Regions from separate parts of the Thomasclavelia ramosa DSM 1402 genome, predicted to be linked through region 1. Evidence: predicted binding sites of a transcription regulator. Region 1 holds the regulator's gene; each other region holds the start of a gene.
The links. The regulator HrcA, encoded in region 1, represses chaperone genes, less so after heat shock. The targets are predictions, from matches to a motif close to TTTTAGCACTNNNNNNNNNNNAGTGCTAAAA.

Region 1 (4,276 bases):
ATTGGCAGTATGATAACTATTATGGAATTGGGGTAGGAGCCAGTGGAAAAATTGATGATTGCTTAATAGAACATAATCGTAATTTAAATGCTTATTTACGTCGTCAAAATACAATCACAAAGATGATTAATTCTAAAGAAGAAACGATGTTTAACCATTTAATGATGTCATTACGTTTGGTGAAAGGCTTAGATTTAAAAGAATTTGAAAAGAGATATGGTCTTAGAGCAGTTGATGTTTATCAAACTGCTATTGATAAACATTTGAAGATGAAAACGTTAGTAATTGAAAATGATTATTTACATGCAACTAGTGAATCAATTAAGTTATTAAATGAAATCTTAATAGATTTTTTATAAACGGGGATAATTAGATGAGTTATCGTATAGTGAACGGTTAAATCTTCTAAATTGGGTTTACAATAGGAAATAAAAGATGTATAATCAAATAGTAATCATTACTAATAAGGAGGTTGGGATATGAACAATAAAGCATTTTTTAAGTTAAGTTATGGGTTGTATGTTGTATCTAGCAGTTGTGATGGTAAGGATAGTGCTTGTATTGCTAACACTTTTGTACAGGTTACTTCAGAGCCGGCACGAGTTTGTATTACGCTGAATAAAAATAATTATACTACATCGTTAATTGAAAATAGTTGTGTTTATAACGTTGGGGTATTACTTGATGATATTGATATGGATGTTATCAGAAGATTTGGTTTTCAGTCTGGTAAAGATGTTAACAAATTTGATGGGATTGATTATGAAGTTGATTGTCAAAATATTAAACAAATCACCGAAGGAATAGCTGCTTCATTTAGTGTTAAAGTTATTTCAATGACAGATGTTGGAACACATATTATGTTTGTTGGCGATGTTATTGATTGTAAAGTGATTAATGAAGGTGAAGTATTAACTTATGCAAATTATCATAATAAGAAAAATGGAACAACACCTAAAAATGCTTCTAGTTATCAAGCAGATACTTCAAAACATGGTTGGAGATGTACTGTTTGTGGATTTATTTTAGAAGCAGATGAATTGCCTGAAGATTTTATTTGTCCAGTTTGTAAACAACCGTCAAGTGTTTTTGAAAAAATTTAACAGCCTTAGGGCTGTTTTTTTTGTGATTTTATCAAGGAATTAGATTGATTATAGAGTTGTTTTAAATAGAAATCGGATTTATAATTCTTTTTTTATTTTTTAGCACAAAGGTGTTGACAGTGCTAATTATTGATGTATAATGTATTTAGCACAAAGGAAAGATGAGTGCTAAGGGTGGTGAAACTGATGCTTACAGCGAGGCAACTATTAGTATTTAAATGTATTGTTGATGAGTTTATTGAAACGGCTGAACCAGTTGGGTCAAAAGCTTTGATGACAAAATATCAATTGCCTTATTCAAGTGCAACCATTCGTAATGAGATGAGTTTTCTTGAAGAGTATGGTTATTTAGAAAAAACTCATACATCTTCCGGACGAGTTCCTTCGGTTGAAGGATATCGATTCTATGTTGATAATCTTGCAAAGCGGGATCTAGATGAAGGGATTAAAAACCAAGTAGCGCAAATTTTTAGCGATCGTCATCGTGGTTTGAATGAAATTATTCATGAAAGTTGTGAGATGTTAAGTGAACTAACGCATCTAACATCGGTAGTCTTGGGACCAGATTCTAGCGAAGATACTTTGCAGCAAATCAATATTGTTCCTTTGAATGATAACCGAGTTACTGCGATTATTATTACGAATCAAGGCTATGTTGAAAACAAGGTGTTTGATTTAAACCGTAATCATAAAATTGATGATTTGGTGAGTTGTGTTGCAGTGATGAATGATTTATTGATAGGGACACCGATTGATCAGGTAGCATTTCGTTTAGAACGTGATGTAAAACCGGTGTTATCAGCTAAAATCAAGGAGCATGAGGAATTATTTAATGCTTTTCTTGAAGCTTTTGTTCGATTTGCTTCGAGCAATGTATATTTTTCAGGAAAAGAAAATATGTTATACCAGCCTGAGTATAATGATGTAAATAAATTGAGAAGAATCGTTAGTGCATTTGAAAACTCTCAAGTATGGAATGCCTTACAACCTTTATCTGATGAAGAAGGAGTAACGGTAAGAATTGGTTCTGATTCACCGATTAATGAAATTGAGGATGTATCGGTCATCTCAGCTTCATTTAGAACAGGAGAGAGAACCAAGGGATCTATTTCAGTAATTGGGCCAACAAGAATGCCTTATGAAAAAGTAGTTTCCTTAGTAGAGTATATTTCAAGGAATATTGAAGAGGCGTTCTTTGACGAATCAGATGATTCAAACGATGAATAGAGGTGAATGTAGTGGCTAAGGAAAAAGAAACAGTAGTAGATGAAGAATCTACAGAAAAGACTGCAGAAGAAACAGTTGAAACAAAAGAAGATGAAATTACAGTTGAAGATCAACTTAAGAATTTAGAAGATGAAGTAAATACTTGGAAAACTGATTATTATAAAGTGTTTGCTGATATGGAAAATCTTAAGAAGAGATTACAGAACGAACATGCTAATGCAATGAAATTTATGATGCAATCATTTATTGAAGAATTATTACCTGTTGTAGATAATTTTGAAAGATCGTTAGCTGTAGTTGATCCTAGTGATGAAATTAAAAACTTTTTGAAGGGTTATGAAATGATTTATAACCAACTGATGGAAGTATTAAAGTCACAAGGTGTTGAAGTAATTAAAACTGAGGGTGAAGAGTTTGATCCAAACTTCCATCAAGCAGTTATGACCGTAAAAGATGATAACTTTAAAACAAATATGATTGTTGAAGAGTTACAAAAAGGATATAAGTTAAAAGATCGCGTTATTCGTGCATCTTTAGTAAAAGTAAGTGAATAAATAGGAGGAATTTAATTATGGGTAAAATTATTGGTATTGACTTAGGTACAACAAATTCATGTGTCAGTGTTATGGAAAACGGTGAAGTTAAAGTAATCGCTAATCCAGAAGGAAACAGAACAACTCCTTCAGTAGTATCATTTAAAAATGGAGAGATTATCGTTGGTGAAGCTGCTAAACGTCAAGCAGTAACTAATCCAGATACAATTATGTCAGTTAAACGTCATATGGGTACTGATCATAAAGAACATGCAAATGGTAAAGACTATACACCACAAGAAATTTCAGCAATGATCTTACAAAACTTAAAAGCAACAGCTGAAGCATATTTAGGTGAAACTGTAACACAAGCAGTTATTACAGTTCCTGCATACTTTAACGATGCACAACGTCAAGCTACTAAAGATGCTGGTAAAATTGCTGGTTTAGAAGTAGAACGTATTATCAATGAACCAACTGCTGCTGCTTTAGCGTTTGGATTAGATAAATTAGATCAAGAACAAAAAGTATTAGTATATGACTTAGGTGGAGGTACATTTGACGTTTCTATCTTAGACTTAGCTGATGGAACTTTTGAAGTATTAGCTACTGCTGGGGATAATAAACTTGGTGGTGATGATTTTGATGAAAAAATCATGAATTGGGTTGTTGAAGAATTCAAAAAAGATCAAGGTGTTGATTTATCAAATGATAAAATGGCAATGCAACGTGTTAAAGAAGCTGCTGAAAAAGCTAAAAAAGACTTATCAGGAACTATGCAAACACAAATTTCATTACCATTCATCTCAGCTGGTGCAGCGGGGCCTTTACACTTAGAATTAACATTAACTAGAGCAAAATTTGATGAATTAACTCGTGATTTAGTTTTAAGAACTGAAACTCCTGTACGTCAAGCATTGAAAGATGCTGGTATGGACCCAACTGAAATTCATCAAGTATTATTAGTAGGAGGTTCTACTCGTATTCCTGCTGTTCAAGAATCAGTTAAAAAATTATTAGGAAAAGATCCAAATAAATCTGTTAACCCTGATGAAGTAGTATCTATGGGTGCTGCAATTCAAGGTGGGGTTATTGCTGGTGATGTTAAAGATGTATTATTACTAGATGTTACTCCATTATCATTAGGTATTGAGACTATGGGTGGTGTAATGACAGTATTAATTGAAAGAAATACAACTATTCCAACAACTAAATCTCAAGTATTCTCAACTGCTGCTGATAATCAACCTGCTGTAGATATCAACGTTTTACAAGGTGAAAGATCAATGGCTAAAGATAATAAACAATTAGGTTTATTTAAATTAGACGGTATTGAACCAGCTCCACGTGGTGTACCTCAAATCGAAGTAACTTTCAGCATTGACGTTAATGGTATCGTAAATGTTAAAGCTA
Region 2 (4,276 bases), 470 kb from region 1:
TCTTTATTCTCTTCATTAGTTTTTTCTAATTCTTTCTTTTCCTCTTCACTATCGATATCTAAATCACCTTGAGCTACACTCTTAAATGGTTTTTCCTTATAATCACGCATCATTTGGAAACAGAATTCATCTACATTATCTGTTAAATATAGAACATCATATCCTTTGTCTTTGACTACTTCTACTTGTGGTAAAGTGGCAATCTTTTCACGAGTTTCACCACTTGCAAAATAAATCTCCTTTTGACCTTCAGGCATATGTTCAATATATTCCGCTAAGGTAATAAGTTTTTCTTCTTTACTAGAATAATATAATAGCAGATCTTGTAATTTTTCTTTTAACATTCCATAGCTATTATAAATACCAAACTTTAATTGTAAACCAAAACTATTAAAGAATTCTTCATATTTTACACGATCTTTTTTCAACATTGTTTCTAATTCTGATTGAATTTTCTTTTCAATTTTATCAGCAATTACTTTTAATTGACGGTCGTGTTGTAACATTTCTCTTGAAATATTTAATGATAAGTCTTCTGAATCAACCAATCCTTTAACAAAGCGGAAATGTTCAGGAACTAATTCACTAGCTTTATCCATGATGAAGACACCACGTGAATATAATTGTAACCCTTTTTCATATTCATTTGAATAATAATTCATTGGTGGTTTTGAAGGAATAAATAATAATGAATCATATGAAACGTTACCTTCTACTCGGCTATGAATCACTTTCAACGGATCATTAAAATCATTAAATTTATCTTTGTAGAAATCATTATATTCTTCATCAGTAATATCTTTTTTATTACGTTTCCATAATGGTACCATTGAATTTAATGTTTGATTTTCAATAACATCTTCGTATTCATCACTATCATCTTTTTTCTTTGAAACTGTCATATCCATATTAATTGGATAATGCACGTAATCAGAATATTTTTTAACTAAATCACGAATATGATATTGATTTAAATATTCATCATAGTTATCATCATCCGTATTATCTTTTAAGTATAATTTAATTGTAGTTCCATGATCAGCAACATTAGTTTCAAAAATCTCATAGCCATCACTAACTTCAGATACCCAAGTATATCCTTGCTCAGTTCCATATTTTTTAGAAATCACTTCTACTTTTTTTGCCACCATGAAAGCTGCATAGAAACCAACACCAAATTGTCCGATAATATCAATATCATCATGTTCATTTTCATTTTTAAACTCAAATGAACCACTATTAGCAATAGTTCCAAGATGTGTTTCTAATTCATCTTTATCCATCCCAATTCCATTATCTTTAATAGTTAAAACACGATTTTCTTTATCGATTTCAATCATAATTTTTAAATCATTGCGATTAATTGAAGAAATATTTTCTGTAAGTGCTTTATAATATAATTTATCACTTGCATCACTTGCATTAGAAATCAATTCACGTAAGAAAATTTCTTTATGTGTATAAATAGAATTAATCATTAAATCTAATAATCTTTTTGATTCTGCTTTAAATTGTTTTTTCTCAGCCATACTCACATCTCCATTCTAAATATTAGCACTCCTCATTCATTTGTGCTAAAGATATTCTAATACAACTATTTAGCAGTGTCAATAGGAAAGTGCTAAATTAGTCAAAAATAAAAAGTCTCTATTGAGACTTTTGGTTAATTATAAAGCTGCAACGTTTGCTGCTTGTTCACCACGATCAGATTCAACGATATCGAAGCTTACTTTAGCACCCTCTTCTAAAGATTTGAATCCACTACCTTGGATTGCAGAAAAGTGAACAAATAAATCTCCACCTGTATCTTTTGTAATAAATCCAAAACCTTTTTCACTATTAAACCATTTTACTGTACCTGTATTCATCAGACGTACCTCCTATTTTTATTATAAAAAGCATTACTATAAAAAAAGCAGATGCTAAGTTGCTTATAAATACAACTTTCACATCTGTAAGTTAAATATTCATTGCTCGTTACTCATATATAATATCACAGCAACAATAAGAAGTCAACCAATATCAGAATAATATTTCAATTTATATTTTATAATCTTTTTAACTTAAATTATTCCTAAATCAATAAATTCATAATAGACTCCGTCTTCATCAACACTTTTACAAATTCGATCAGCTATTTCCTTAAGCCGAGCACTGCCATTGTCCATGACCACTCCACATTTGACTGCATCGATCATTTCATAATCATTCATACTATCACCAAATCCAATTGTGTCTTCCATATCTATATTTAGATAATCAACAATTCGTTTGATTCCTGTTCCTTTATTATCAAGTTTTGACATTATTTCACCATTAATATTTTTACTGCCAAACATATCATGTACTACAAAGTTAAAGTTCTCTTTCAATTCTTTAAAAGCATGATCGAAATCTTCCTGCTTCATTGCAATAAAGGATATTTTATGAATTCCACGACCATCGTATTCATTCATATCTCTTACATTAAATTTATCACTTTGTTCAGCTTTTAAGCGTTCCATCTCCGAATTAGTCGCTTCCTCATTATTTCCACCTACAAAAAATTCCATCATTTTGGGTGACATATATGTAATATCGGTACACTCATAATTATATACGATATTATTACGATTAAATACATCGCAAGCTTTTTCAATTAATTTACGATCATAATAACGGCTATGGACTACTTCATCAGCAACTTCGATATAGCTTCCAGCACTAGCAATAAAACCATCAAAATTTACTTCCTCTAACTCATTTCTAATTCCTATCTTATTTCTTCCTGTACAAATAAATACTTTATGTCCCTGATTACGGGCTAGAGTGATTGCTTTTTTTACCTGCTCAGTCATTTTGCCATGATTAGCAACCAATGTTCCATCAACATCTAAAAAAATTGCTTTTTTCTCCATAACATTCCTCCTTAAGATTATTTATTATATAAGTATACCTATTTTAAAGAATATTTGTATTCTTTTTACAAAAAAAGAAAAAGGGAAGTACTAACACTTCCCGTGATCATGATGATAACTATCTACTAAACTATTAGTGCGGCTATGACAACTAGTACCACAACTACCACAATTTCCGCCACAACTAGATTTACCATTAGCTTTATCTTTTCTGATTGAATTGATTGCTAATAGGACTGCAAATAATAAAATGACACTAACGATGATAGTCGATAAATTTTCAATTAGCCAGTTCACTGTTATCACCCTTTCTATTTTTCAGTTACAGTTTTATTTAAATCGATATTTAAACGATTGTCTTCTTTATATGGTCGAACTAATAGATAAACAAAACCAATCACTACTAATATAGCAATTACTGTAGCAAATGTAAATGTTCCAGTAATAACTAAATTTCCAATTTGGTAAACACTAAATGCTACTAAATAAGCAAATACAGTTTGATACACAATTGCAAACGCTGTCCAGCGGCCATTATTCATTTCTCTTTTAATTGCTCCCATAGCAGCAAAACATGGTGCACATAATAAGTTAAAGATTAAGAATGAAAATGCTGCAATTTGTGTATAGCTTGCTGCTAAGGTTCCCCAGATTTCTGCTCCATCGTCAGCAACCTCTGCAAATCCATATAAAATACCGAATGTACCAACAACGTTTTCTTTAGCAACTAAACCTGTAATCGCAGCTACTGCAGCTTTCCAATCACCCCAACCAAGTGGTGTAAATATCCATGCAATTGCATTACCAATTGATGCTAAAATACTATGATCTAACTGAGTATCTTCTAACATTGTAAATTGTCCATCGACAAATCCAAAGTATGAAGTAAACCAAACTAAAATACTTGATAATAAGATAATCGTTCCAGCTTTTTTAATGAAAGACCATCCTCTTTCCCACATACTTCTTAAAACGTTAGTAATCGTCGGCATATGATACGCTGGTAACTCCATTACGAATGGTGCTGGTTCACCAGCAAAACGTCTTGTTTTCTTTAAAATAATTCCAGAAGTAATAATTGCAGCTATTCCAATAAAATATGCACTCGGTGCTACCCAAGATGCACCACCAAATAATGCACCTGCAATTAACGCAATAATTGGTAACTTAGCACCACAAGGAATAAACGTAGTTGTAATAATCGTCATTTTTCGATCACGATCATTTTCAATAGTACGTGATGCCATAATTCCTGGTACCCCACATCCAGTTCCAATCAACATTGGAATGAATGATTTACCTGATAATCCAAATTTTCTAAAAATTCTATCCATAATAAATGCAACCCGAGCCATGTATCCACATGATTCAAGCACCGC
Region 3 (4,276 bases), 1.4 Mb from region 1:
ATTATTTCAAGATTGGAATATGTCTTAAAATCTGAAAATAAAAAATATGAATTATCTGCACTTGAAAGTGTTGCTAAATTAGCTGAAGGTGGAATGCGGGATGCTTTAAGTATACTTGAACAATGTTTGGCGTATAATAATGAGTTGACGGTTGAAAGTGTTAATATGGTATATGGCTTGCTATCAATGGATAATAAAATTTCATTTATTAAACAATTATTATCTAAAGATATAAAAGGGGTTTTGACTTCCCTTGATAATATGTTAAGTGGCAGTATCGATATTAAGCGGCTTACTTTTGATTTAGTTGATGTATTAAAGGATATTATCATTTATAAAAATACTCAAGATGTTTCAATTTTATTCGTTTTAACACAGCAAGATGTTGATAATTTGGCACCGTATATTTTGGTAGAAGAAGCTTTTGAAATTATTGATATATTAATTGAAGCTAGCAGTCATTACAGTCAATCTTTAGATGCTAATACATATTTTGAATTGGCTATGCTTAAAATATGTAATCGTATTAAAGAAGAAAATAAATTAGCAATTGATAATTCTAAAGCAATTGAACAGGTAAATATTTTACCTGTAAAAGATACTGCTAAAGCGATACCTGTGGTTGAGGAAACAGATTCACTTCCAGAAGAAGTAATTGAAGATGAGATTATCGAGGAAGAGTTAAATAAAGGGGTTATTGAATATGATCCGGAAATTGAAGAAAGTATTCCTGAAGAATTAAAAGCTAAGGCTGATGATATTACAGAAACGGTGGTTCCTGAAGAAGTTGCTGAGGGAACTCTGGAAACAGTTATAAGTAATAGTGATGTTTCTTTGCCTGTTGGGGAAGATATTTCCCAGGAAATTGATGAGAATATTATTGTAAATAAATCACCAGAAAATATTGAGGTGTCTTTTAGTGATATTTTAAATATTTTAGTTCAAGCTGATCGCCGGGTTTTAAATGATATTAAAGAAAAATGGACAGTTATTGCTAGATATCGATTCAATTTAAATACTGCTAAATTTGCCTCAATGTTATGTGATGGTAAGCCAGTTGCTGCTGCCCCAGGAGGAATAATTGTAGCTTTTGAGCATCAACCAAATGTTAATGAGGTGAATGAAACTCAAAATTATTATCAGTTAAAGAATTTTTTAAAAGAGGTTCTTGGTGAAAATTATGATTTTATTGCAATTAAAAATTCACTTTGGCCAGATATGCGCTCAAAGTATATTGATATGAATCGGGCGGGAACATTACCCGCACCTGAGCCAATTGTTTTACATCATATTGGTGAATTTAAAGAAAAGAGAGCTGAACTAAATGATGCTCAAGCTATGGCGGTTGAGTTATTTGGTGATTTGGTTGAGTTTGAAGAATAAAAGGAGGTTACGATGAATTATCCCCAAGCATTCCAAGATTTAGTTGATTGTTTTAAGCGTTTGCCAGGTATTGGTGGAAAAAGTGCAGAACGATTAGCATATCATGTTTTATCAATGGATAAAAAATATGTAGATGAATTTTCTGCAGCAATTGGCAGTATTCAAACCAAAATTCATTATTGCAAAAAATGTGGTCATATATGTGAAGGTGAAATTTGTGATATTTGTCAAGATCCAGACCGTGATCAGACGACTATTTGTATTGTTGAGGATCCTAAGGATGTTTTTGCGATGGAAAAAGTAAAAGAATATCATGGCTTATATCATGTCTTACATGGCGCTATGTCAATAATGGATGGTAAAACAATGGATGATTTAAATATTGCAAGTTTATTTGAGCGTTTAGACGACTCGATTAAAGAAGTAATTATTGCGACCAATCCAACTCGTGATGGAGAAACTACAGCTTTATATTTAGCTAAATTATTATCAAAAAAGAATATTAATACTAGTAGAATCGCTAACGGATTACCAATAGGAAGTAATATTGACTATGCTGATGAATTAACATTGTTAAAATCGTTAGAAGGAAGAAAGAAAATATAAACGCCTCATATATTTATATGAGGTGTCTTTTTATGCGTAGAGTTTTATTTGTAATTACTCGAGCTTTTGTAATTTTATTGATTTTAAATATTTTAACAAATAATTATTTTAGCTATAACTTTATTAATATATTTGTACTCTCAATGTTATCCTTACCAGGAATTATTGTAATTTATATCATCTCATTATTATAAAAAATCCGGGAACCGGATTTTTTATTCAATAGGAATATATGTGTTTGTTGTAATTTCTTTTGGAGCTTTTTTAGGTAATGTAATCTTTAACTCACCATTATCATAACTAGCTCGGATATCTTCTTGTTTAACTTCATCCCCAATGTAGAAACTTCTTGAACAAGTACCAGTAAAACGTTCTTGACGAATGATATTTCCTTGATTATCAGTTTCCTTTCCATCAGTAGATTTATTAGCTGTAATATTTAAATAACCATCTTTTAGTTCGATGGAGATATCTTTTTTATCAAAACCAGGTAACTCCATATCAAGTACATAATTATCGTCTACTTCTTTTACATCTGTTCGCATATGAGTACTTGTTCCTTTGAAAAAAGGATCACTAAACATATTTTCAAAAACATCATCAAAAGTAGCAAAACCAGGTAGTAATTTCATATAAACCATCTCCTTTGTTAATAATACAAAATTGAAATTACTTCATGTAATCGATACTTCCTTTGGATTACACTTATATTATAATACATTTTTTAGCACTGTCAAGTATAGAGTGCTAAAAAACTATTAAATTGTAACAAAACCACACATATGGTATAATTTAGTGTGAATTGTTTTTGATTTAAAGATTGAAAGGAAGATAAAATGAAGGGTAAATTCATTACGTTAGAAGGACCAGATGGTAGTGGAAAAACAACTGTGTCAAAAATAGTTGTTGAACAGCTCCAAATGGAAGGATATAAAGTATTATTAACTAGAGAGCCTGGTGGAATTGATATAGCTGAACAAATAAGGAAGATTATTTTAGATACTAATAATATTACAATGGACGCACGAACAGAGGCATTATTATATGCAGCAGCTCGACGTCAACACTTAGTTGAAAAAGTAGCTCCGGCTTTGAACGATGGATATATTGTAATTTGTGATCGCTTTGTTGATAGTTCATTGGTCTATCAAGGTGTAGGGAGAAAAATAGGAATAGAGGAAGTTTATCAGATAAATCAGTTTGCAATTGGTAATATTAAACCTGATGCTACTATTTTCTTTGACTTGCCATATGAAGTAGGACTAGCTCGGATCAATAACGGTGAGCGAGTGGCAGATCGCTTAGATTTAGAATCTGATGATTTTCATAAAGATGTTTATAATGGTTATATGACGATTTGTGAAAAGTATGCTGAGCGAATTACTAAAATTGATGCAAGTAAGACAATCGATGAAGTTGTTGCGCAAGTGATAAATGTAATTAAGAGTAAATTATGAAAGAGTACATAGAAAAGAATCAACCGATTTTTTATAATTTAATAAAAAATGAATTTTCACAACAACGGATTCCGCATGCTTTTTTATTAATTGGAAATAATACTAACATTCCTTTGACTTATCTTGCAATGTCATTGATTTGTGATGAAACATTAGCTTGCGAAAATTGTAATGATTGTCGTAAAGTTAAAGAAAATAAATATAGTGATATTATTCGATTTAATGGTAAAGATAATTCTATAAAAAAGGGTAATATTGAACTGATTCAAGATACCTTTAAAAAGTCTTCTTTAGAAGGAAAAGCTAAGATATATATAATTGAGAATATTGAATATGCTACAAAAGAAGCGATGAATACGTTACTTAAGATGCTTGAAGAGCCAACCGAGGGGATTTATGCAATTTTTACTGCTAATAATGCTAGTCGGGTATTACCAACTATTTTATCTAGATGTCAGGTAATTGATATCAAGCCTGATAGCAAAGAGGTTATAATTGGTGCTTTGTGCCAAGATGGCATTACTAAGGAATCTGCTCATATTTTAGCTTATTTGGCCCCTAGTATAGAAGAAGCTAAGACTTTATACGATGAACGCTTTGAATATATGCAATTGCAAGTAATAAATTTTATTGAGGATTTATTTTTAAAGAGAGCTAATTTGATTATTAATACTCAGACTAATTTATTAAAAAAATATAAAGAGCGTGATGATATAAAATTGTTTTTAAATATGTTAGTATTAGCGATGAAAGATATGTTTCACGTGAAACATACTGATGATATTGTATATTGTGAACATCAAGAATTTTTGAGAAATATAAAAATTGAT

Region 2: a site for HrcA is predicted at 1,597-1,627, ahead of htpG (molecular chaperone HtpG). Genes of this name have one in related genera too.
Region 3: a site for HrcA is predicted at 2,712-2,742, ahead of EYR00_RS00170 (Hsp20/alpha crystallin family protein). Genes of this name have one in related genera too.

What each region holds. Positions count from the first base shown of each region.
Region 1 covers NZ_CP036346.1:1,927,550-1,931,825, reverse strand. The annotation lists gene hemW (radical SAM family heme chaperone HemW) at 1-359, shown strand, start outside; gene EYR00_RS09360 (flavin reductase) at 480-1,103, shown strand; gene hrcA (heat-inducible transcriptional repressor HrcA) at 1,290-2,330, shown strand; gene grpE (nucleotide exchange factor GrpE) at 2,333-2,884, shown strand; gene dnaK (molecular chaperone DnaK) at 2,902-4,276, shown strand, end outside.
Region 2 covers NZ_CP036346.1:1,458,176-1,462,451, reverse strand. The annotation lists gene htpG (molecular chaperone HtpG) at 1-1,529, opposite strand, end outside; gene EYR00_RS06945 (cold-shock protein) at 1,668-1,868, opposite strand; gene EYR00_RS06940 (Cof-type HAD-IIB family hydrolase) at 2,064-2,897, opposite strand; gene EYR00_RS06935 (FeoB-associated Cys-rich membrane protein) at 2,988-3,194, opposite strand; gene feoB (ferrous iron transport protein B) at 3,209-4,276, opposite strand, start outside.
Region 3 covers NZ_CP036346.1:30,587-34,862, forward strand. The annotation lists gene dnaX (DNA polymerase III subunit gamma/tau) at 1-1,383, shown strand, start outside; gene recR (recombination mediator RecR) at 1,396-1,989, shown strand; gene EYR00_RS00165 (hypothetical protein) at 2,022-2,183, shown strand; gene EYR00_RS00170 (Hsp20/alpha crystallin family protein) at 2,205-2,621, opposite strand; gene tmk (dTMP kinase) at 2,826-3,446, shown strand; gene EYR00_RS00180 (hypothetical protein) at 3,443-4,276, shown strand, end outside.